Regions from separate parts of the Clostridium sp. 'White wine YQ' genome, predicted to be linked through region 1. Evidence: riboswitches for the same ligand, from Rfam matches in the RefSeq annotation. Region 1 holds a riboswitch; each other region holds the start of a gene.
The links. Region 1 has a riboswitch for S-adenosylmethionine ahead of metF (methylenetetrahydrofolate reductase [NAD(P)H]). Riboswitches for the same ligand answer to the same signal wherever they lie in the genome.
Positions count from the first base shown of each region.

Region 2: linked by a shared signal. The riboswitch ahead of PTZ02_RS11280 (methionine ABC transporter ATP-binding protein) and the one ahead of metF (methylenetetrahydrofolate reductase [NAD(P)H]) in region 1 are both predicted to bind S-adenosylmethionine.
Region 3: linked by a shared signal. The riboswitch ahead of PTZ02_RS16375 (O-acetylhomoserine aminocarboxypropyltransferase/cysteine synthase family protein) and the one ahead of metF (methylenetetrahydrofolate reductase [NAD(P)H]) in region 1 are both predicted to bind S-adenosylmethionine.

Region 1 is NZ_JAQYUU010000001.1:423,778-432,729, forward strand. Features, by position in the region: gene PTZ02_RS01965 (MraY family glycosyltransferase) at 1-23, shown strand, start outside; gene PTZ02_RS01970 (MalY/PatB family protein) at 117-1,256, shown strand; gene PTZ02_RS01975 (hypothetical protein) at 1,317-1,883, opposite strand; SAM riboswitch class I at 1,985-2,094, shown strand; gene metF (methylenetetrahydrofolate reductase [NAD(P)H]) at 2,172-3,059, shown strand; gene PTZ02_RS01985 (S-ribosylhomocysteine lyase) at 3,074-3,529, shown strand; gene PTZ02_RS01990 (hypothetical protein) at 3,575-4,081, opposite strand; gene PTZ02_RS01995 (helix-turn-helix transcriptional regulator) at 4,074-4,304, opposite strand; gene PTZ02_RS02000 (hypothetical protein) at 4,472-4,621, shown strand; gene PTZ02_RS02005 (hypothetical protein) at 4,781-5,503, shown strand; gene def (peptide deformylase) at 5,668-6,153, shown strand; gene helD (RNA polymerase recycling motor HelD) at 6,292-8,577, shown strand; gene PTZ02_RS02020 (FprA family A-type flavoprotein) at 8,668-8,952, shown strand, end outside.
Region 2 is NZ_JAQYUU010000001.1:2,264,433-2,273,384, reverse strand. Features, by position in the region: gene PTZ02_RS11300 (RluA family pseudouridine synthase) at 1-428, shown strand, start outside; gene PTZ02_RS11295 (D-alanyl-D-alanine carboxypeptidase family protein) at 459-1,733, opposite strand; gene PTZ02_RS11290 (helix-hairpin-helix domain-containing protein) at 1,855-2,478, shown strand; gene PTZ02_RS11285 (DUF350 domain-containing protein) at 2,560-2,763, shown strand; SAM riboswitch class I at 2,929-3,045, shown strand; gene PTZ02_RS11280 (methionine ABC transporter ATP-binding protein) at 3,139-4,101, shown strand; gene PTZ02_RS11275 (methionine ABC transporter permease) at 4,102-4,743, shown strand; gene PTZ02_RS11270 (MetQ/NlpA family ABC transporter substrate-binding protein) at 4,777-5,583, shown strand; gene PTZ02_RS11265 (hypothetical protein) at 5,759-6,148, shown strand; gene rlmD (23S rRNA (uracil(1939)-C(5))-methyltransferase RlmD) at 6,213-7,565, shown strand; gene PTZ02_RS11255 (MurR/RpiR family transcriptional regulator) at 7,993-8,841, opposite strand.
Region 3 is NZ_JAQYUU010000007.1:115,523-122,985, reverse strand. Features, by position in the region: gene PTZ02_RS16395 (ABC transporter substrate-binding protein) at 1-883, shown strand, start outside; gene PTZ02_RS16390 (ABC transporter permease) at 858-1,610, shown strand; gene PTZ02_RS16385 (ABC transporter ATP-binding protein) at 1,610-2,284, shown strand; gene PTZ02_RS16380 (5-formyltetrahydrofolate cyclo-ligase) at 2,319-2,885, shown strand; SAM riboswitch class I at 2,977-3,112, shown strand; gene PTZ02_RS16375 (O-acetylhomoserine aminocarboxypropyltransferase/cysteine synthase family protein) at 3,271-4,548, shown strand; gene PTZ02_RS16370 (homoserine dehydrogenase) at 4,604-5,815, shown strand; gene thrS (threonine--tRNA ligase) at 5,857-7,463, opposite strand, start outside.

The DNA of each region.
Region 1 (8,952 bases):
TGTTATTATTTGTTAAAGTTTAAAAAATAGCTAGAGTTGAGATTTACTTATATAATAAAATCTCAGCTCTAATTTTATATAAAAGACAATTATAGTATCTAAAGGGAGGAAATTCTATGAGTATTAATTTTAATGAAGATATAAAAAGATTTAATACATCTTGCTATAAATGGGACCAATACGGAGAGGACTATATTCCATTATGGGTTGCAGATATGGATTTTAAATCGCCAGATACAATAATAAAAGCCTTAAATAATAGAATTGAGCATGGTATATTTGGATATACCAAACCTGATAAAGAGCTAGTAGAAACTATAGTAGAACATTTTAAGAGGGAATATAATACAGAGATAAAAGAATCATGGATAGTATGGCTTCCAAGCATCGTGCCAACTATAAATGTAGTATGTCAGATGATTGAGGGCTCTGTAATGATAAATACACCGGTATACCCTAACATAAGAAAAGCACCTGTAAATGTTAATAGGGAAGTAATTGAAGTTCCATTAAAGAGAGAACAGGGTAAGTATACTTTTGATTTTGAAGAAATGGAAAAATCGATAAGAGAGGATACTAAACTATTTATATTATGCAATCCACATAATCCTGTAGGAAGAGTTTTTTCTAAAGAGGAGTTAGAGGATTTAGCAGAGTTTTGTGAAAGGCATGAGCTAATCCTATGTTCTGATGAAATACATTGTCAGCTTATATTTGAAGGAAAACATATTCCACTAGTGTCACTTGGAGATAAAGTATCTCAAGGTATAACTCTTATGAGCCCAGGAAAAACATATAATCTTCCTGGAATACCAATAGCCTTTGGGGTTATACCAAACACAGAATTAAGAAAAAAGTTTCTTAGAGCATCAGAAGGATTGCTACCGCATCCAGGAGTTTTAAACTATGTTGTATGTAAAGAAGCATATAAAAATGGAGAGCCTTGGAGAAAAGAATTATTAGAATATCTAAAAGGAAATTTAGAATTTTTAGAGTGCGAATTTAAAAGCAGATTGCCAGAATTAAAATTAACTCCGGTGGAAGGAACGTATTTGCTTTGGATAGATTTTAGAGAAACAGGCATTAAGGATCCATATAAGTTTCTATATAAAAAGGCTAAAGTTATTCTTTCAGATGGAAAGGATTTTGGTGAAGAAGGATTTTTAAGGCTTAACTTTGGATGTAGAAGAGATACATTAGTTAGAGCTTTGGATAGAATTGAAAAAGCCTTGAGGGAAAATGAAAAAAATAGTTGAGATTAAATAAGGGAACTCAGCAAATACTGAATTCCCTTTATATTTAGACATAAGTTTCTGTTATTTGATTTCAGAGATAATATTTCCATCTTTGTCTAGCAGCACGTAGGTAGCAGTTGAATTTTCACTTGGAAGGTTAAATACTGCAAAATCTTTTCCATTTGATATTTCTGCTTCTTCCGTTGTTGAATTTGAGGTTATTTTGATTTTATTGACATTAGTATTTGAAAAATCTCCAAATACTATAAAGTATTTTCCTATAGTTTTAGTATTAATTTTAGTAGTTGACTCATATTGTTTAGTAGGAACAAACCTATTATAAAGGAATTTATGTCTATCAAATTCAATAATACCAGTTGAATTTTGGGACTCATAAATACCAATGATATTATCGTTTGTTGATATTATTTTATCGACTTTTATAGACTTATCATCAAATTTTTTAGAAGTAGTTTTTGTAATAGAATCTATAGGTGTATCTGTTGCAATGCTTTCACTCATAACTCCACCTAAATAAACTATGATTAATATTGATATTATTGCAAAGCTGTTTAATAGTAGTTTAATGTTTATCTTTTTTGACCCTTTAGTGCCTTCTGAATCTTTATGTTTATTTTTTTCGCTCATATATAAACCCTTCCTGTAGTTAAGTAATAAGTATATTATATCAGTATTGTAAGAATAAAAAAATATTTACAATATTATCATGATAGTGTATAATTTATTCAAACTTATCTAGAGTGGTGGAGGGACTGGCCCAATGAAACCCAGCAACCTATAAGTTATCATTTGACTTAGTGGGTGCTAATTCCTGCAGTGTTTAACTGGAAGATAAGGATATTATTTGGGGAAATCGCGTTATATAAACCTAAAGGTAATATCCTTTAGGTTTTTATTTTTTAAGGGGGTATTTATATGTTTATTAAGGATATTTTTGAGAGTAGGAAGGTAGTTTATTCTTTTGAGATCTTTCCACCAAAGACTACATCTTCACTTGAAACAATATACACAACACTAGAAAATCTTGGGGAATTAAAACCAGACTTTATATCAGTAACCTACGGAGCTGGTGGGAGTACAGTAGATAATAAAACTACACAATTATCTTCACTAATTAAGAATAAATATGGTATTGAGGCACTTGCACACTTAACCTGCATTGGATCAACAAAAGAAGATATCAATAATATTCTAAATGACTTGAAGAAGAATAATATTAATAATATCCTTGCACTTAGAGGAGATATTCCAATAGGTCAAACTAATAATGGGGAATTTTCCTATGCTTATGAATTAGTTAATCACATTAAAGATCAAGGAGATTTTGGGGTCAGTGCTGCTTGTTATCCAGAAGGGCATATAGAATGCAGGAATTTAGAGCTTGATATAGAGAGACTTAAGCAAAAGGTAGATAATGGTGCTGAACACTTAGTTTCTCAGTTGTTTTTTAATAATGAAATATTTTATAATTTTCTTGATAGAGCAGATAAAGAAGGAATCAATGTTCCTATTGAAGCAGGAATAATGCCAGTAGTGAATAAAAAGCAAATCGAGAGAATTAGCAGCCTTTGTGGTGCGCAGTTACCAGCTAAATTCTTAAGAATGATGGACAAATATGAGCATAACCCTGAAGCTTTAAGAGATGCAGGAATAGCATATGCAGTAGAGCAGATAGTTGATCTATTATCATCAGGAGTTAGGGGTATACACTTATATACAATGAATAATCCATTAGTAGCAAGAAGAATAACAGAAAATATAGGAACTATAATTACTACATTAAATGAAAAGGCAGTTATTTAAAAGGAGGAAACAAAATGGAAAAAGTAGAAAGTTTTGAGTTAGATCATAGAATAGTAAAGGCACCTTATATTAGAAAAGCTAAGACTCTAGATGGTAGTTTAGGGGACAAGGTAACTAAATTCGATTTAAGATTTACACAACCTAATAAGGAAGCTATCCCAACAGCTTCAATTCATGGATTAGAACATCTTTTAGCAGGTCTTTTAAGAGAAGAATTAGATGGAATAATTGATTTATCTCCAATGGGATGCAGAACAGGATTCTATCTAATAGTTTGGGGAGATAGAGAACCTGTAGAAGTTAAACCAGCTTTAGAAGCAGCACTTAAAAAAGTATTAGTTGCAGATGAGATTCCAGCAAGAAATGAAATTCAATGTGGTAACTATAGAGATCTATCACTTTTTGGTGCAAAAGAATATGCTAAAAAAGTTTTAGAAACTGGTTTTTCTCTAAATGTATTCGGTGAATAAATAATATAGAGACTTAAGGTATTTAAATGCCTTAAGTCTTTTATTTTAAAATATTTTATTCTTTTTTAAGAAAGCTAAAATATATAGAACAATGGACAAGGAAATGTATGCAGTAATTCCTAATATACTTTTTAAGTATAGAGCATATGAATTGCTATTTATATAAATCGCAAAGAAAACAAAAGCCAACAATAAAAATGAAAATATATATAATGATGCTCTAATACTGTTTTTATTTGTTTTACTTATTTTAATTAATTTAGGAAAACTCAAATCTGTTTTCGTTTTTATTTGATAACTTAATAAAAGAATAAGTGAACTTGAAATAAGAATCCAACCTATCTCTTTTACGTCAAATGTTTGGACTGAGTGAATTAACTTATTAGTTATAGTAAGTCCAAAAATAAAAATTGTAAATAAACATGTAAGTTTAAGAGAATCAAGGAAAGCTTGGGTTTCTCTCTCATCTTTTTCTTTAATAAATAACTCTACAGCAAAGTTAACTATAATACAAATAATTGCTAGTCCTATGATTATTAAATACTTATTCATCTTCCACATCCTCCTGTAATAATTCAAAGATATCATCAACTCTTTTATCAAAATATTGAGCTATTTTAAAGGCTAATTTTAATGATGGATTAAAGGTTCCACGTTCAATTTCTAGTATTGTTCCTCTAGACACATCTACATCTTCTGCAAGCTTTTCTTGTGTTATATTTTTTTCAGCTCTTAAAACCTTCAAATTAGTTTTGAATATTTTAGACTTAGCCATTTTTAGTTACCTCCGGTAAGTTTTGGTATAAATTGATTGTATTATATATAATATAAAATGTCAAATATATAATACATTTTGTGTGATATAAATAACATTAAATTTTGAATTATAAAATTCTAATTATTGAGAAAAATAAATCTGAGAAATAATAAAGGAGTGATTGTATGCTTAATGAGAAGGAAAAAGAATTATATAAAATAGCAAAAGAAAAAATAATAGCAGGTGAGAGTTGGGATAAAATAATGGAAGAAACCCATTTAAGATTAAAAGATTTAAAAAGAATACAAAGGGATGAAATAGATCCACATTTTTAATTTTTGAACATAAGTAATAGCCTAGGTAATATTTAGTTTACCTAGGCTATAATTTTATATAATACAAAAATCATATTAAGAAAAACTTAAGGTGATATATATAATTTTATTAAGAAAATAGAACTATTATAAATATATAAAGTAAAGGAGGTAATTAATATGAAAAGTAAGGGCAAGGCATTTATATACTCCCTATTACCGGGAGGTGGTCATTTTTACTTAGGTCTTTATAATAGAGGAATAATATTTTTATTAAGTACAATGGTTTTATCCATAGGTGGCAGAGAGCACGGATTCGGTAATTATAATTTTTTCGGAGGAATAAATAATCTATTTGATCATTTTGCATTTATTGTGTGGGTATTTTCAGCAGTGGATGCATTTATGTCTGCAGACTATATAAATAGAGGAATTATTAATTTAGAAGAGGAAACTAAATTCTCACAAAGAAATAAAAATTTATTAGGAGTAATACTTTCGATTATTCCAGGTTTCGGACATATTTATGAAGGTTATACTGATAAGGGTATGAAACTATTTATTACATTTCTAGCAGGTATATTCATAAATGGACTTTTAAACATGCAATTAGTAAATACATTGATTTTATTACTATCAGTATTTTCAGTCTTAGATTTACTTGCACTTAGAGAGGGGAAAAGCTTTGGATTCTTTGAAGGAGAGTCAAAAGAATTTAAGCTGTTTTTTAAGATAGTTGGAGTTGTACTTATATTCTTCGGAATATCTGAGGCTCTTCAAAATGCTGGATTCTACTTTGCAGACTTTGGGTATAATTATATATTTAACACTATATCAGTATTTATTAAAGCAGCAATATTTATTGTTATTGGTTTAATAGTTATATATAAAACAAGAAAATAATAAATATTATATAGAATGGCCTTCATAGTAAATTATGAAGGTCTTTACTATTTATTGAGAAAAGTTAAATCCACAAAATGCTACACAGTTTTATTATAAAGTTAATGCAAAAATCATGATTTTATGCAATAATAGTATTGTAAATAACCGAAAGGAGAATTGTGATGGCAGTTAGAAAAATTGTGCAACTAGGTGATGAACATTTAAAAAAAGTTTGTGAACCAGTAAAAGAAATAAATGAAGAAATTGATGAATTAATTCAAGACTTAAGGGATACTCTAGCAACTGTAGATGGGGTAGGATTAGCAGCACCACAAATTGCAGTAAATAAAAGAGTAGTATATATAGATTTAAGAGATGGAGAATCTGAACCAGTAGTACTTATAAATCCAGAGATACTAGAACAAGATGGTAAAGAAGTTGATTCTGAAGGATGCTTAAGTTACGTTGGATATGAAGGATTAGTTGAAAGACCAACTAGAGTTGTAGTTCAAGCTTATGACGAAGATGGAAATCTAATGGAATATGAAGCAGAAGGATTTTTAGCAAGATGTTTCTGCCATGAAATTGACCATTTAGATGGAATCATGTATGTTGATAAAGCTACAGAAGTTTACGAATTAGAAGAAGAAGAGGATTCAGAAGAATAGTTTGACAACCATTATTAGTGGTTGTATAATTTTGGTAGTAAATTATTAAATGAATTTATAAATAAACTTAGCCTAAGGCTAAGTTTATTTTCTTTAATAGTTAAGAAAGTAGAGTTACATTGAGAGGATGGTGATAGTATGCATAATGAATTTGATTATGAAGTTGAAGTTCTTCAGGAGAAAAAGAATAGGATCAACATTGAAATAGAGAGAAAAGTTAATGAAGAAGAGGGTTTTAAAACAAAAATTTCGGATTTAAAGAAAGCTTCAAGAGGAAGTTATAGCTTAGAGCTTGAGAATACAAAAATAATATATGATATAGTAAGTAAAAATCTTAAAAATTATTCAGAGGCTACAGAAAATCCTTATTTCGGAAGAATCGATTTTAAAGAAGATAAAAGAATGCCAGAAAATTTCTATATAGGAAAGTATGGTATATACGATTCAAAAGATGGGGAAGAGATAGTAATTGACTGGAGAGCACCTATTGCAGACCTTTACTATAGTGGTACACAAGGAGAAGCATACTATAGATCACCAGTTGGTGTAATAAACGGAAAGCTTCAATTGAAAAGAAAGTTCTTAATCAAAGATGGTGAACTTAAAGATATATTTGATGAAGGAATAAATGAAATAATTTTAAAAGGTGAAACTGCAGATGAAGAAAATGAATTAGTAGATGAATTTCTTAAAATAAATCTTGAAGAAAGTGCAGGAAGTAAGCTTAAGGAAGTAGTTGCTACAATTCAAAAAGAACAAAACGACATTATAAGAGCACCGCTTAATTTTCCACTGATTGTACAAGGTTCAGCAGGTTCAGGGAAAACTACAGTAGCACTTCATAGACTTGCGTATTTAGTTTATAGATATAATGAGAAGATAAAAGGGGAAGATATATTAGTATTAGCACCAAATAAATTGTTCCTAGATTATATATCTGAAATACTTCCTAATCTAGGTACTTATGAAGTTAATCAAAAAACTTTTCCTATTCTAGGGAAAGAATTTTTAGGATTAAAGGGTAAGATTTATACAAGAGACGAAAAGCTAAGGGAAATACTAGAAGGGGATAGTGAAAGAGCTAAATATTTAAAAAACATTAGTAAAATAAAAGGCTCAATACTATTTAAAACTATATTAGATAGATTAATTACCATTTGGGAAAGGGATTCACAAAATCTAGAGGATATTAAAATTCAGGGATTTACTCTTTATGGAGCTAATGAAATTAAAAGATTATACTTTAAAGATTTGGTACATTTCCCGGTAAATAAAAGGATAGAAGAGATACATAAATATTTTAATAAAAAGCTTGATAATACACTGCTTAGAGTATATGAGCAGCTTGATCTTTTCTATAATTTAAAGATAAATAAAATTAAAAAGAACGAAGAAGATTCACTAGATAGAAGAAAGAAACTAATAGAAATATACGATGAGAGAGATGAGAAAAAGAAAAATCTTAGAAATGAAGCTATTTCAAAATTAAAAGAGTATTTCGAGGCTTGGAATAGTCAAAGTGGAGAAGGACTTTATTATAGATTGTTTGAGGAAGACGAAATATTTGAAGAAGCTACTGGTGAAAAGATTCCTAAAAACTTAGAAAAATTTATGAGAGAAGAAGTTTTAAGTAATAGGGAAAAAGAAATAATAGATGAAGATGATATTGCAGCTCTTTTATATTTAAAGCTTAAAACTGAAGGAATTAAGGATGAGAATAAATATAAACATATAGTAATTGATGAGGCGCAAGATTATTCTCCGTTAATGTTTCATGTAACTAAAATGATGTGCCAAGGAAGTTCTATGACTATAGTTGGGGATTTAGGACAAGGAATATATAGCTATAAAGGAATTAACAATTGGGAAACCTTAATTGAAGATATTTTTAATGGAGAATGTACCTTTATATCATTAAGTCAAAGCTATAGAAGTACTATGGAAATAATTGATGTTGCAAATATTGTTTTAAATAAGCAATTAAATGCTCCAAAGCCGGCAAAGGCAGTAATTAGAAGTGGACCAGTTCCGGAAATAATTGAATATAATAATTTCAAAGACTTGGCTAAGAATATTGATGAAAAGGTAGAAGAAATAAGAAATGCAAATAAGAAATCTATTGCAATAATTTGTAAGGATTTTGAGGAATGTAAAAAGCTTAAGAGCAGAATAAAAAATTATAGTAATTTCTCCTGGGATGTTGTTAAAGAGGGGGATAAGGAGTTAAATGTAAATAATGTAATAATACCTTCATATTTAACAAAAGGATTAGAATTTGATGGTACAATACTTTTTAATGTAGATAGCAGTTTATATAAAGATACAGAGGAAGATAAAAAATTACTATATGTAGCTTTAACAAGAGCTTTGCATAGAGAAACTATCTTCTATAAAGGGGAATTAACACCATTACTAGAAGCTTAGGGAGCATTCTCCAATAGTTGTTAAAGAACTATCAATGTGATACAATTACTTTGTGTTTAAAGATGGAGTATAAGTATGGGGAGGTATAACATGTCTGTAGAAAAATTAAGAGAAAATATTTATTGGGTTGGAGTAAAAGATGCAAAACTAAGAGTGTTTGACATCATAATGGAAACTAAAAAAGGTACTACTTATAATTCATATGTAATTGATGATGAAAAAGTAGCTGTAGTAGATACAGTGAAAAATGGTTTTTATGATGAATTTAAGGAAAATCTTAGAGAAGTAATCGGAGATAAAAAGGTTGACTATGTAATAGTACAACATACAGAACTTGACCATAGCGGTTCATTAATAAAGTTAATAGAAGATTAT
Region 2 (8,952 bases), 1.8 Mb from region 1:
TGAGAGAAGAACATTTTCAAAAGAGGTATTTAACATTAGTACATGGAAATTTAAAAGAAAAGCAAGGAACTATAAATGCACCAATATATAGAGAGAATGAGGATACTATTAAGAGAGTTGTTGATGATAGAGGACAAGAAAGTATAACTCATTATAAGGTTGTTGAGAGCTACAAAAATGCAGAATTAGTTGAATGTCTTCTTGAAACTGGAAGAACTCATCAAATAAGAGTTCATTTAAGCTATCTAGGTCACCCTATATTCGGGGATGTTTTGTATGGGACTGAAGATGAAGAATTTATAAATAGGCAAGCACTACATGCTTATGGGTTAGACTTTCATAGTCCAAGGACAAGGAAGGAATTGAGACTTAGGGCTGAACTACCTGATGATATGAAAATATTAATTGAGAAGTTAAAAAAAGAGTAAAAACAGATGGATTACCATCTGTTTTTTTTGTTAATCAAGTTTATTTATTATATCTGAATATCTAGATTTAATCTTTCTTTTTTTAATACGAGCTCTATATCTGATTAAAGCGAAACCTAAGAATACTGCAGCTACACCACCAGCGGCAAGTTCTGGTTTCATTTCTTTAAGCTTATCACTAAAACTCTTTTGTACAGGCTTTATTTCTCTTGATTCGCCTGCACTTAAACGAATATTTTGATACTTTTGACCATTTACTGAAACAGAAGCGGATAACACTTCTTGGTCACGAGTGAAGGAAAGATTTGATAAATCCTTTTTCTCAATATCTAATGATTTTGTAATTGAATTCTCATCACCTTTTTTACATACATATGAGATATCGTCTGAAGCTAGTAATGGCATTGTAGTAGAATCATTAAAAGTATAATCAGATAATTTTTCACCCTTTGAATATAGTTTTACAAGGCTAAAATTATTAAAACCATATTCGAATAAATTCTTTGCCTCTCTAAAATAATTATCTTTACTTGATGAGTAAAGAAATGTTGCAACTAATCTTTGACCATCTTTTTCAGCAACGGCAGTATAAGTATGTTTTGATGGAGTGGTATATCCACATTTACCAGTGAGTGCATATTGATAAAAATATCTATTATTCTTCATGATTAATTCATTTTTATTATCTGCCCAGTGATTTTCCCCGTTTATATTAGAGGCAGGAAATTCATATGCTGGTGTCCTAGAAATATCAATAAAAGTTTGATTCTTTGATACTTCTCTCATAATAAGTGATAAATCATAAGCAGTTGTCTTGTGGTCATCTTCATAAAGTCCAGAAGGATTTACAAAAGTAGTATTATTCGCACCTAATTCTTTAGCTGTTTTATTCATAAGTTCAACAAATGCATCTTTTGAACCAGAGACATGTTCAGCTAGTGCTTCAGCACAATCATTAGCCGAAAGTAAGAGCATTCCATATAGTAAATCCTTAACGGTAAATACTTCACCTTCTATTAGACCGATTCTTGTTCCATCAACTGCAGTAGCACTTTTGGTTATGGTAACTTTTTCATCAAGCTTTGAATTTCTTAAAACCAATAAAGCAGTCATTACTTTTGTAGTAGAAGCTGGTGCAAGTGATTTCTCACTATTCTTACTGTATAGAATTTTTCCTGTAGTTGCATCCATTAGTACTACACCATCAGCTTCTAAATCAGGAACAGAAGGAGCTGCGCTTACATTTTTATTAAATATTAATGTAAAAGAAATCATCAATAGTAAAAAATAAGAAATTTTTCTCATAATATCCCCCATTATGTCATATTTCATAAAAATAAGTATAACAAAAATGTGGTCAAATTACTATATAAATGAGGTGTTTTTGTCAATAATTAATTATATATTAAAATTTAAGGAGGAAAACATGAGAATTACAAGGAAAGAAAAACTAATAGGAATCGTAATACTATTAATAGTTCTAACCTTAGTTGCGGGAATATATACATATATAAATATCCCAAAGCCTTTATCGGATAAAGAAGTGGAAGGTATGTTTGTAGAAGAGACTTCAAATGACAATAAAACTACGACTACAACAAATAATAGTGGAAACATAGTTGTTGAAATTAAAGGGGAAATTAAAAAGCCGGAAGTATATATAATGGAGAAAGGATCGATTATTAAAGATCTAATCGCAGAAGCTGGTGGATTAACAGAGAAAGCTGATACAAAGAATATAAATTTAGCCAAGGAACTTCAAAATCATGAGTGTATTGTTATAGGAAATATTGATAATAAAGCACAAAACACACAAGGATCATTGGCATCCTCATTGCAATCTGGAAAATCTCAAGATGGAACAATTAATATCAATACAGCAACTGAGGCTGAGCTAGATACATTACCTGGTGTAGGGAAAGTAATGGCAGGAAAAATAATAGAATATAGAGAAAAAAATGGAGGCTTTAAATCTATCGAGGAACTGAAAAAAATTGATAGAGTTGGTGAAGGAACCTTTGATAAATTGAAGGATAAAATTTCAATATAGATAGATATATAATAAAAAAACCTAGAAATTGGAAGGAATTTATATTAGAATTAAATTATATTATTTTAAGGGGGATTATTTATGGACGTATTAGTAAATGTTGGTTTGAGTGTTTTGTTCGGACTTGTTGGTATAGTTATTATGTTGATTGGATATATTATTTTTGACAAAATAATACCAGCTGATTTCAATAAAGAATTAGAAAAAGGAAATTTAGCGGTGGCTATTGTGGTTGCTGGATTACTAATATCTATAGCTATAATTGTCTCAAAAGTGATAGCATAAACATAATAAACATAAAAATGAAAGTTTTAAAATTTTAAAGGTATTCATTTATAAAATTTAAAAATTTCGCTTAAAAATTAAAAACTTCTAAAAAATTAAACATTTCTTATTGCATTTAATTAATATTTATATTATAGTAATAGCAGACAAATTAATATTAACGAATTCTTATCGTGAGCGGTGGAGGGACTGGCCCTGTGAAGCCCGGCAACCAACATAGGTTCCATTTAACTTGTGTATGGTGCTAATTCCTGCAGTTATTTTTTAACTGAGAGATAAGGGAGTAAATTGCAGTGGCTATTTTTCAGCGCTTGGGTTTATTCCCAAGCGCTTTTTATTTATCCGGATAAACAAAGGACATGTGGAGGTAGCTTAATGATTCAAATTAAAGGCTTAAGCAAAAGTTTTAATGAAACAGAAGTACTTAAAGATATTAAATTAAATATTGAAGAAGGACAAATTTATGGTCTTATAGGCCACTCTGGGGCAGGGAAATCTACTCTATTAAGATGCATCAATGGATTAGAAACTTATGACTCTGGAAGTTTAACAGTTATGGGACAAGAAGTTTCAGAACTTTCAACTAAGGAAATTAGGGAATTTAGAAAAAATTTGGGGATGATATTTCAAAATTTCAATTTGTTACAAACAAAAAATGTATTTGACAATGTAGCACTTCCTTTAGAAGTTTGGGGATACAGTAAGGCAGATATTAAAGAAAAGGTATATAAACTATTAGATTTAGTAGGGCTTAGAGAAAAAGAAAAGAGTAAGCCATCTCAATTAAGCGGGGGGCAAAAACAAAGAGTTGCAATAGCAAGAGCATTGGTTTTAGATCCTAAGATATTATTATGTGATGAGGCAACATCAGCACTAGATCCTAAGATGACAAAGGATATTCTATCTTTATTATTAAAAATTAATAAAGAATTAGGCATCACAATAGTAGTAGTTACTCACCAAATGGAAGTAGTTAAAGAAATATGTGAAAAAGTTGCGCTTCTAGAAGGTGGAGTAATTAGGGCAGAAGGAAATGCAGAAGAACTATTCTTAAGACCAGGACTAAGTTTAAAGAAATTCTTAGGAGAAGAAGAAGAGGAAACTCTTCCGGAAGTTGGTGTAAATATCAGACTATTCTTCCCAAGAGATTTAAGTGAGAATTCATTAATTACTAAGATGGCAAGAGAACTTAATATAGACTTTTCTATAGTATGGGGCAAACTTGAAAAATTTAGAGATGATGTGTTAGGTAGCTTAGTTATAAATGTAAATAGTGAATATAAAGAAAAAGTAGTTGAATACTTAAAGAATGAAAATATCAGCTGGGAGGTGCTATAAATGTGGGAAAGTATATTATTGCCGGCAATTGAAGAGACACTTATAATGACGTTTTTTTCTACATTATTTGCTATAATAATTGGATTTATTCCAGCAATTATAATGATAATTACTGCACCTGATGGATTAAAGCCTAATAAGGTTTTATATAGTATATTAGACGGAATAATTAACATATTAAGAAGTTTACCATTTATTATTTTAATGGTAGTTCTAGTTCCTTTTACTAGAACAATAGTTGGGACAACTATAGGCATTAAGGGGGCTATTGTTCCATTAACTATATCAGCAGCACCATTTGTTGCAAGGGTTATTGAGTCAGCACTTAGAGAGGTTGATAAAGGAGTAATTGAAGCAGCAAGATCTTTTGGGGCAAGTAATACTCAAATAATTTTCAAGGTAATGCTTAAAGAAGCTATGCCAAGTATAATTTTAGGTATCACTTTAACGATTATAAGCATCGTAGGATACTCTGCAATGGCAGGTGCAATAGGAGGCGGAGGCCTAGGAAGTGCAGCTATTAATTATGGATATAATAGATTTGATAATCAGATAATGTTTTATACAGTAGTGGTATTAATTGTATTTGTTCAAGTATTACAAAGCCTAGGTAATTTTATTTATAAGAAACAGGTAAAATAGATATATTAATTATAAAAACAGGGAGGACTTATTATGAAAAAAAGAGGATTATTATCATTAGTATTAGTAGGAGCGTTAGCTCTAAGCTTAGCAGCTTGTGGAAAAAAAGCTGATGATAAAACTATAACAATAGGAGTTACACCAAAACCACATGCAGAAATAGTGAATGCTATTAAGCCATTAGTTGAAAAACAAGGATACACTTTAAAAGTTGTTGAATTTAATGATTATAATACACCAAATACAGCACTTAATGATAAGGAATTAGACGCAAACTTCTTCCAGCATCAACCATATTTAGATGAAGTAATGAAGAATAAAGGATATAAGTTAGCAACAGTAACTAAAGTTCATAGTGAATTAATGGCCTTATATTCTAAAAAAGCTAAATCAATAAATGATTTAAAAGATGGAGCGACTATAGCTATTCCAAATGATGCTACAAATGGAGCAAGAGCATTGAAATTACTAGCAGCTAACAACTTAATCAAAGTTAAAGATGGAGAATTAATTTCATCAAAAGATGTTACAGAAAATCCAAAGAACTTCAAGTTTAAAGAATTAGATGCAGCTCAATTACCAAGAACATTAGATGATGTAGATGCAGCTGTTATAAATGCAAACTATGCTTTAGATGCAGGATTAAATCCAACTGATAATGGATTGATAGCTGAAAAATCAGATTCAGAATTTGCTCAAAAGTATGCAAATATTTTAGTTGTAAGACAAGGTGATGAAAATAGTGATAAAATAAAAGTATTAAAAGATGCACTTAACTCACCAGAAGCTAAGAAATTTATTGAAGATAAATATAAGGGTGCAGTAATCCCTATGTTTTAATTAGAACATAATAGTAGCAGAGACAAATTGTCTCTGCTATTTATTTGCAAATATTTCACAGTGAAGATAAATAAAAAATTATAAAATTTACATTTATTTAAACTTTTTGTAATTTGCTAATTAGAGGGTTTTGTAGTATATTTAAAGAATGTAAAATAGTAGGGAGGTAGCTACATTGAGTATTAATGAAGAAAAAGTTGAAGAGGTAATAGAGGACATAGCAAAGGATTCTAAGGAAAAAACTGAAGTAAAATCAGAAAATAATATAGAGAATAAAACAACAAATAAGGAGTTTTTAGATATGATGAATTCTGATAAACAAGTTCAGAAAAAAATAGGTATTTTCGGAAGATTGATTATATCAATAGCTGATCAGACTATTGTTGCCTTTGCAGCATTTGTTTTGTTTTATTTAGTTAAATTTATATTAATGCCATTAGGATATGCGATAATTGATACTCTAGGTATATATTTCTTTGCTTATATCGCAAGTAGTATATTGTATTTTACAATTGTAAAAAGTATTTATGGAAAAACAATTGGGGAAAAAGCCTTAAATCAATAGGCTTTTTACATAACAATTGTTAATTATATATTTAAGAATAAACAGAGGAGGAAGCTTCTAACTCATGAAAAAAGGAAATGAGATAACCTTAAAAATTGAAAAAACTGAATTTCCTTCAAAGGGTATTGCTCACGTGGATGGACTTATAGTATATTCTAAAAATTCATATCCAGGACAGCTTATTAAAGGAAAAGTAACCAAGAAGAAAAAAGATTATGCAGAAATAAAGCCTTTGGAGATTATAGAAAGAGCTGAATATGAGGTAGATGCTAGATGCCCTATATTTGGAAGATGTGGTGGATGTTCATCTCAAACGCTTCCGTATAACAAGCAATTAGAACTAAAACGTGATGAGGTTAGAGAACTTTTTGAAAATGCCAATGTAGATACAGGTGAGTTTTTAGGCATTGAAGGAAGTCCAAACCAATGGGAATATAGAAACAAAATGGAGTTTACCTTTGGAGATGAAGTAAAGGGTGGAGAACTAACCCTAGGTATGCATATGAAAGGTAGTCCGTTTAGCATAATAACTGTTGATGAATGTAGAATCGTTCATGAAGATTTCAGAAAAATAATAAAATACACATTAGAGTATTTTAGGGGCAAAGATCTTCCTTATTATAGAGTAATGAAAAGAGAAGGTTACTTAAGACATCTTGTGGTAAGAAGAGCAGCAAAAACTGGAGAAATTATGGTTAATTTAGTAACTACCACACAGATAGATTTTTCATTGGATGAATATCTTGAAGGCTTAAAAGGTCTTTCATATGAAGGAAAATTAACTTCAGTTATTCATACTGAGAATAATTCATTTTCAGATGTAGTATTCCCTGAGAAGGTAAACCTTCTTTATGGAAGAGATTATATTATGGAAGAACTTTTAGGATTAAAGTTTAAGATATCACCATTCTCTTTCTTCCAAACAAACACAGAAGGAGCAGAAAAGCTTTATTCAATAGTAAGAGATTTCATGGGAGATGGAGAAAATAAGGTTGTATTTGATTTATATTGTGGAACAGGTACAATAGGACAAATAACAGCTCCAAAAGCTAAAAAGGTAGTAGGAATTGAACTTATTGAAGAGGCAGTTGAGGCTGCAAATGAAAATGCTAAATTAAATGGATTAAACAATTGTGAATTTATAGCTGGGGATATTGCTAAGGTAATAACTGAAGTGAAAGATAAGCCAGATATAATAATATTGGATCCACCAAGAAGCGGGGTACATCCTACGGCAATGAAGTACGTTATAGCCTTTAATGTAAAAGACATAATATATGTAAGCTGCAATCCTAAGTCTTTAGTTGAAGATTTAAAAGTATTAACTGCAGCAGGCTATAAGATAGAAAAAACACTTTGTAAGGATATGTTTCCTAACACACCTCATTGTGAAACAGTAGTGAAATTAAGTAAGTAATAGTCTCATTCTTGAAATGTAGATTAACCTAAAATAGACGAAGTGCCAACATTTTGCCGACGCTGAAATTAAAGCGTCGGCAATTTTTATATTAACTGATTTAGATAAAATTATTACTTTTTCCAGTGCTTTTTCAATCCTGTAGAAAAATATTATTAATAGTTGTTTATAGAAACCACCTTTCTTTTGTAAATTTTGCGTGCAAACTAATTTTACAAAAGAAAAGTGGTTTTTTATATTTCTTGATACAAATTGTTGTTAAGTTACTTACTCCCAGTTATTTGGCCATTGGTTACAGTTACCAAACCCACAACGGACTTTCACTGTGCCCATGCGGGCATACAAAAAGAAAGCGGATTATTCATTAATAATCCGCTTTAAAGGATAATATTGATTATGATTCAATAAAATTTTGTTGCCATAGGTTTTAATGCTTTACTTCCCATATAGTGCGTCTAACTTTAGATAAAGCATCTTTTGATTTTTCTTTATTCATAAACATCAAAATTACATAGAGTGAATCTAGAATGCTCAATTGAGATATACGTGAAGATAAGGCTTCTGAATGAAATTCGATTTCTTCAGATATAGAAATAAAAACGATATCACCTATCTTAGCTAGAGGAGAAGATGCATGGCTAGTGATAACAATTACATTTGCACCAGATTTTTTTGCTGTTTCAGCAATTTTGATAGTTTCTTTTGATTTTCCAGTATGTGAGATACAAATTGCACAATCCTGTGGTGTTAATAAAGATGCTTCCATAAGTTGCATATGATAATCAATACAATGACGTACACGAGTTGGAGAACGTAAAAATTTATGATATGCATCTTCTGCAAGTATTCCTGATCCACCGACACCAAAAAAATATAGTAGATTTGAATTTGATATAATTTCAGCAGCTTTTTTCAAATCGTCTAACCGTAATATCTTCTTAGTATTGGTTAGGGTTTTAATGTTTGAATCAAAGACTTTTTGAGCCATAGTCAATTCATTATCATCAATTTCAATGTTTTCATGAATTGATGTAGTTGAAAAATTATTTTCTTCAATTAAGATAGCCATCTTTAACTCTTTAAAGCCAGAATAACCTAGCTTTTTAGCGAATTGAAATAAAGTAGAGCCTGCAACATCGAGTTCATCAGATAAATAGCTGATAGAATTGTGAGCCACAGAAATAGGATTTTCAAGTATATAGTCTGCAATATTTTGTTCTTTAGCACTTAATCCATTGTATAACGATTTAATTTTAAGTCTAACAGATACATCCATATTGGTCCTCCTTTTTATAAACGATGTATTGTAACTTTAAAAACAATAAAAAGTTTTCGGTGTAATACATATTTAAATAGTAATATATTTATAAATCAAATCTATAAAAGA
Region 3 (7,463 bases), on a different contig from region 1:
CTTAAAGGTGGTAGTTCCAGATGGAATTCCAGCTTTATCTATGAGTAAACTTTTGAAGGAAACAAAGACTCTTGATAAAAATGTTAATATTCAATTTACTATAGAAAAAACAACAGATAGTTTAACTTCAAAAATATTATCTGAAGATGCAGATATTGCGATAGTTCCATCTAACTTGGCAGCCCAAGCTTATAACAAAAAGCTGGGCTATAAAATTGCAGCAGGTGGAACTTGGGGTTCATTCTTTGCAATTACAGATGACAATATCAACAATATTTCAGATTTAAGGGGTAAAGAGTTAACAACAATAGGTAAAGGACTTACTCCAGATATAGTATTAAGATATATTTTAAAAGAAAAAGGAATTAATGCAGATAGTGATGTGAAGTTTAATTATCTTAACGGTTCTACCGAACTTGCTCCAAATTTTATATCAGGAAAAGTTAAGACTGCAGTAGTACCAGAACCAATGCTTTCAACAATATTAAAGAAAAAATCAGATACTAAAATATTACTTGATTTAAATGAAGAATGGAAAAAGTTAAATTCCTCTGAAAATGGATATCCTCAAAGTTCTTTAATAATAAAAAATCAAGTAGCAAAGGATTATAAAACTTCAGTAGATAAATTTATTGATTTATACAGAGAAAGCTGTGAGTGGACTAATACAAATCCAAAGGAATTAGGAGATTATGTTGAGGAACTAGGAATTGGTGTTAAAAAGGAAGACTTATCTCAAGCATTAAAAAGAGCAAACATTAAATTTGCAGATGCAGAGGATTTAAAGAAAGATTATAATATTTATTTTAAGGTGCTAATGGAAAATGCACCAAAGACAATAGGAGAAAAAATACCAGATGATAATGCATATTATAAAAAATAAAAAATATATGCTAATTGGAACTGCATTACTAATATTAGTATGGTGGATTGTTAGCGATATATTAAGCAATGCAATTATATTGCCTTCTCCAAGAGAAACTCTAGATTCATTAGAGATTATAGTTAGTGATAAATCATTTGCTTATACATTAATGGCAACATTACAAAGGTGTATATTGGGATTTGTAATTTCTTTAATTTTTGCTTCAATAGTAGGAATAATTGCAGCCTTAAATAAGAAAATACTTGAGATGTTACAACCTACCATGGCACTTTTAGAGACTGTCCCTACTATGGCAATAATTGTACTTGCTCTAATTTGGCTTACAAATGAAAAAGCACCCATTTTACTTGCTTCAATCGTTGTATTTCCAGTTATCTATGAAGCAGTTATTCAAGGGATTGTTGGTATAGATAAAAGCGTAATTTCTATGACAAAGGTGTATAAGGTAGGAATAACTGATAGTATTAGATATATTTACATTCCAAGTATGGCTAAAAGTGTTTTTGGGGTGCTTTCATCAGTGATAGGATTGTGTTTAAAGATGGTTATAGGTGGTGAAGTGCTAGGACAACCTAACTATGGAGTAGGAACAAGTATTCAAATGGAAAAAATGCAGTTAAATACTGCAGGAGTTTTTAGTTGGATAGTAATTTTAGTTATTTTTGTTTTATTTATAGAATCTATAATTAAACTAATGACTAAAAGATGGAGGACTTTTAATTAATGAGTGATTTTTATTTGGAAAACGTGATAAAAGAGTTTGGTGATTTACGTGTCCTAGATGATATTTCTATAAAGTTTCAAGAAGAGAAGATAACATGTATATTAGGACCTTCTGGCTGTGGGAAAAGTACGTTGTTAAATATAATTTCAGGGATAGATAAGGATTACCAGGGAAATGTAGTTGGTTTTGATGAAAAAGAAATAAGTTTCGTTTTTCAAGAAGATAGATTAATACCTTGGCTTAAAACTAAGGATAATATAGAAATTGTTCTTAAAAAGAAGTATAAAATAGAAGAGAGAAAAGAATTAATATATAAGTACACTTCAATGATGGGTATAGATAAATATTTAAATTTCTATCCTAATGAGCTAAGTGGCGGAATGAAACAAAGAGTTAGTCTTGCAAGAGCTCTATCTTACGGTGGAGAAATAATTATCATGGATGAGCCATTTAAAACTATAGATGTAAAGAATAAAAATAAACTTATAAAAGATTTTAAGACAATACAAAATGAAGAAAAAAAGACAGTGATTTTTGTAACTCATGACATAGATGAATGTTTAGAGCTTGGAGACGAAATATATATATTAACAGATAAACCAACTAAAATTAAAAGAAAAGTGAATAGTAACATATCTAAAAAAGAAATACTAGAAATAGTTGAAATGGACTAATAAACTGTAATATCGTAAAAATGAGGATTGAGTTATGGAGAAAAAATTAATTAGAGAAAATATAATTAAAAAAAGAGATTTAATTGATGCAGGCATAAAAAAAATATATGATGTGAAAATTAAAGAACTTTTAATGAATTTTGATTTGTATAATCTATCAAACAGCATTTTTATTTTTGTAGGTTTTGGGAACGAAGTTGAAACAATGAATTTAATCAAAGATGCTTTAGAAAAAAATAAAAGAGTTTATGTTCCTAAGATTGATAACAAAAATAAAGAAATGAAGGTAATTAGAATTAAATCTATAGGTGAACTAAAACCTGGATTTTGGGGGATATTAGAACCAGAATCTAATGAGGAACTAAATGAAAAGTTAGATTTGATAATAATGCCAGGGGTAGCATTTACAAGAAGTGGAGAAAGGGTAGGATATGGAGGAGGATATTATGATAAGTTTTTGGAAAAAACGGATCTAAAGATTCCTAAAGTAGTACTCGCATTTTCGCTTCAAGTCTTAGAAGAATTACCACAAGAAAGCTTTGATATTAAGGTGAATTATATTATTACAGAGAATGAAATAATTGATTGTAAAACTCTATAAATATTTAATATAGAAATGCAATATTTTTCAAAAAAATAGTTGCATTTTATTTTTTTACCATTATAATATAATTAATTAAATAATCGATGGTCTTTTATCAAGAATGGTGGAGGGACTGGCCCTATGAAACCTAGCAACAGCTAACATTCATTAAGTTAGAATTGTGCTAAATCCTGCAGGTACAGAAATTTTCTTAGTTAAATTCTGGTTATCCTGATAGATAAGAGAAAGAGTAATTTTGCGTATATAATTATGCTTTATTAGCTATTTCTACTTATCTTATAGTAGAAATAGCTTTTTTTACTATAAGATAAGCAGCAGTAATGATGATAGCTGTTTATGTTTGGTAAGAGGCCACCTTATAATAAAAAGGGGGCTTTTTTTAATGAGTAAAAATTTTAGCTTGGGAACAATCGCAGTACAAGGAGGGTATAAGCCAAATCCAGGTGAACCAAGGGTTTTACCAATATTTCAAAGTACTAGTTACCAACAAGGAGATCCAGATCATGTTGCAAAATTATTTGGATTAGAAGCAGAAGGACATCTTTATACAAGAATAAGTAATCCAACTATAGCTGCCTACGAAGAAAAGTATGCAGCACTGCAAGGAGGCGTTGCAGCTGTAGCAACCTCCTCAGGTCAAGCAGCTATATTTTATGCAATAGCCAATATAGCTAAAGCAGGGGATCATATTATATCAACATCTGCTCTTTATGGGGGAACATTTAATTTATTCAATATTAACTTAAGAAAATTTGGTATTGATGTAACATTTGTAGATCCTGAAGCAAGTGAAGAGGAAATACTAGCCTTAGCTAAAGAAAATACAAAAGCTATATATGGAGAAATAATAGGGAATCCAGGCTTGAATATATTAGATTTAGATAAGTTTTCTAGGGTAGCAAAAAAAATTGGGGTGCCATTAATTGTAGATAATACAGTACCATCTCCATATTTGTGCAATCCATTTGAGTTTGGAGCTAATATAGTTGTTCACTCTACAACTAAATATTCAGACGGGCACGCTGTTGCAGTTGGGGGAATAATTGTAGATGGAGGAAATTTTGATTGGGCAAATGGAAAGTTTCCGGAATTCACAGAGCCTGATTCAAGTTATCATGGTATAAAATATATTGAGGCTTTTGGAAAAGCTGCATATGCAGTTAAGGCAAGAGTAACTTTATTAAGAGATTTAGGGGCGGCACCTAGTCCATTTAATGCATTTTTAACTAATTTAGGACTAGAGACTTTACACTTAAGAATGGAAAGACATTCGTTAAATGCATTAAAGTTAGCTGAATTTCTATCTCAGCATCCAAAGGTTTCTTGGGTTAACTATCCATACTTAGAAGGAAATTCTCAATATGAAAGAGCTCAAAAATACCTTAAGGGTGGAGCAAGTGGAGTACTTACGTTTGGTATTAAAGGAGGGGTAGAAGAAGGGAAGAAGCTTATTAAAAACTTAGAAATTGCGACCCTAGTTGTTAATTTAGGTGATGCAAGAACTTATATTTTACACCCAGCAAGTACAACTCATGCTCAGCTTTCAGAGGAGGAGCAAAAGGCAAGTGGAGTAAGTCCAGATCTTTTGAGAATCTCTGTTGGTATTGAAGATACAGAGGATTTAATAAGAGATTTTGAGCAGGCATTAAATTTACTATAATTACTATAAAATTTAATATTGTAGACAAGTAATTGTACGGAGGGGCTATATTATAATGGTTAGGATATCTTTATTAGGATATGGAGTGGTAGGAACAGGATTAATTGAATTATTAGAAAATAATAAAGACAAGTTAGAGAATATAGAAGTAGTGTCTATTTTAGTGAGAAGTTTTGAAAAGCATAAAAATAAAAAATTTAGTGAAATACTAACAACGGATATAGAAGAATTTTTTAGCAAAGATACAGACATAGTTGTTGAGGTGATGGGTGGAATAAATCCAGCATATGACTTTGTGAAAAGGGCTTTAAGCTTAGGGCGAAATGTTGTAACGGCAAATAAGGATTTGATAGCAGAGTATGGGGGAAAGCTAATTGACCTTGCAAGAAAAAAGGGTGTTAATCTAAAATTCGAAGCTTCAGTAGGAGGGGGTATTCCTTTACTTAAGCCTTTGCTTGAATCCTTGGAGGGAAATGAAATAAAAAGCATAACAGGTATACTGAATGGAACTACAAATTTTATATTAACTAAAATGAGTAGGGAAAATCTTTGCTATAGTAAAGCATTAAGAGAGGCTCAAAAGCAAGGCTTTGCAGAAGCAAATCCAGAGTCAGATGTTCTGGGATATGATGCAGCTAGAAAATTAGCAATATTATCAACCTTAGCCTACAAGAAAAAGATCTCTTGGAAAGATATAAATACCAAAGGAATAACAAACTTGGAAAGGCAGGATTTTATATATGCCAAGGAACTCGGATATCAGATAAAACTAATTGCAGTCAGTAGAAAAGTTAAGGACGAAGTATATGCATCAGTTGAACCAGCACTAATTGATGGGGATAGTTTATTCTCACAAATAAATTATGAAGTAAATGGAGTTATATTTCATGGAGATGCAGTTGGGGATGTAAGCTTTATTGGAAAAGGTGCAGGTATGTTACCTACTGCATCAGCTGTATATAGTGATATTTTAGATATAATAAAGGGAAGAGGAGAACTTCCAACTAAATATGTGGAAGAAGTGATTATAAAGGAAACGATATATGATAAGTCATCCCTACTTATAAGAATGAATACAAATGATAAGAGGAGTGCAATAAAGGCTGTTAGAGACAAGTTCAGTAAAGCTCAATTAGTTGGTGAAAAAAAAGATGAAATTGCATTCTACTTAGAAATAGAAAGTGAAATAGAAATTATTAAACTGTTAAATGCATTAATTAAAGAAGGAAAAATAAATTCATATAGCAGACTTCCAAAAGTATCATAAAAAAAGAAGAGACCTGTGTCTCTTCTTTTATAATAGTGGAATTAAATACTCTTTTCTTCTACTTCTTTAACAATTCTAGCCTTGAACTCTTCTAAAGAAATAGCACCCTCTTCTCCATTTTTTCTACTTCTAACAGAAACTTCTTTATTAGCTTCTTCTTTTTCTCCAACAATTAGTATATATGGAGCTCTTTCAAGTCTAGCTTCTCTTATTTTATAACCTATCTTTTCAGCTCTATAATCAGCTTCAACTCTTATACCTTTATCTCTTAGACTTTTAACTACTTCATTAGCATAATCGTTATATTTATCAGAGATAGGAAGTATTTTAGCTTGAACTGGTGATAACCAAGTTGGTAGAGCTCCAGCATATTTTTCAATTAACATAGCTAAAGTTCTTTCATAACAACCAATTGAACTTCTGTGAATTATAAATGGAAGTTTTTTGTTTCCATCCTTATCTACATAAGTCATTCCAAATCTTTCTGCTAGAGCAAAGTCAATTTGTACAGTTATGATAGTGTCTTCTTTACCATGAACGTTCTTGAATTGAATATCAAGCTTTGGTCCATAGAAAGCAGCTTCGTCATCAGCTTCAGTATAGTCTATTTGAAGATGATTAAGAATCTCTCTCATTATATTTTGAGTTTCTTCCCAAGCAGTTGGGTTATCAATATATTTTTCTTTGTTGTTTGGATCCCACTTAGAAAATCTATAAGTGATATCATCTTGGATACCTAAAGTAGTCATAACATATTTTATTAAGTCTACAACACCTTTAAATTCTTCTTCTAATTGATCAGGTCTAACTATCAAGTGTCCATCAGCTAAAGTGAATTGTCTTACTCTTATTAGACCATGCATTTCACCTGAAGCTTCGTTTCTAAATAGAGTAGAAGTTTCAGCATATCTAATAGGAAGGTCTCTATAACTGTGTTGTTCAGCATTGTAAATAGTATATTGGAAAGGACAAGTCATTGGTCTTAAAGCGAAGACTTCATCATCATTCTCTTCATCACCAAGTACAAACATGCCATCTTTGTAGTGATCCCAGTGTCCTGAAACTTTATAAAGGTCACTCTTAGCCATTAGAGGTGTTTTAGTTAATACATAACCTCTTTTTTCTTCTTCATCTTCAATCCATCTTTGAAGTATTTGAACTATCTTAGCACCTTTAGGCATTAATAATGGAAGTCCTTGACCAACTCTTTCATTAGTAGTAAATAAACCAAGTTCTCTACCAAGTTTGTTATGGTCTCTTCTCTTAGCTTCTTCAAGTGCTTCAAGATGTGCATCTAAATCAGACTTCTTAGTGAAAGATGTTCCATATACTCTAGAAAGCATCTTGTTTTTTTCATCGCCTCTCCAGTAAGCACCAGCAGATCTTAGAATTTTTATAGCCTTTATTGTCTTAGTAGACATTAAATGTGGGCCAGCACATAAATCTACAAATTCACCTTGTTTGTAGAAAGAAATTATAGAATCTTCTGGTAAATCATTTATTAGTTCTACCTTATATGGTTCGTTTTTTTCTTCCATCAATTTCAAGGCTTCTGCTCTAGGAAGCTCGAATCTCTCAATTTGTAAGTCTTCTTTTACTATTTTACTCATTTCTTTTTCAATTTTATCTAAATCATCTTGAGAGAAAT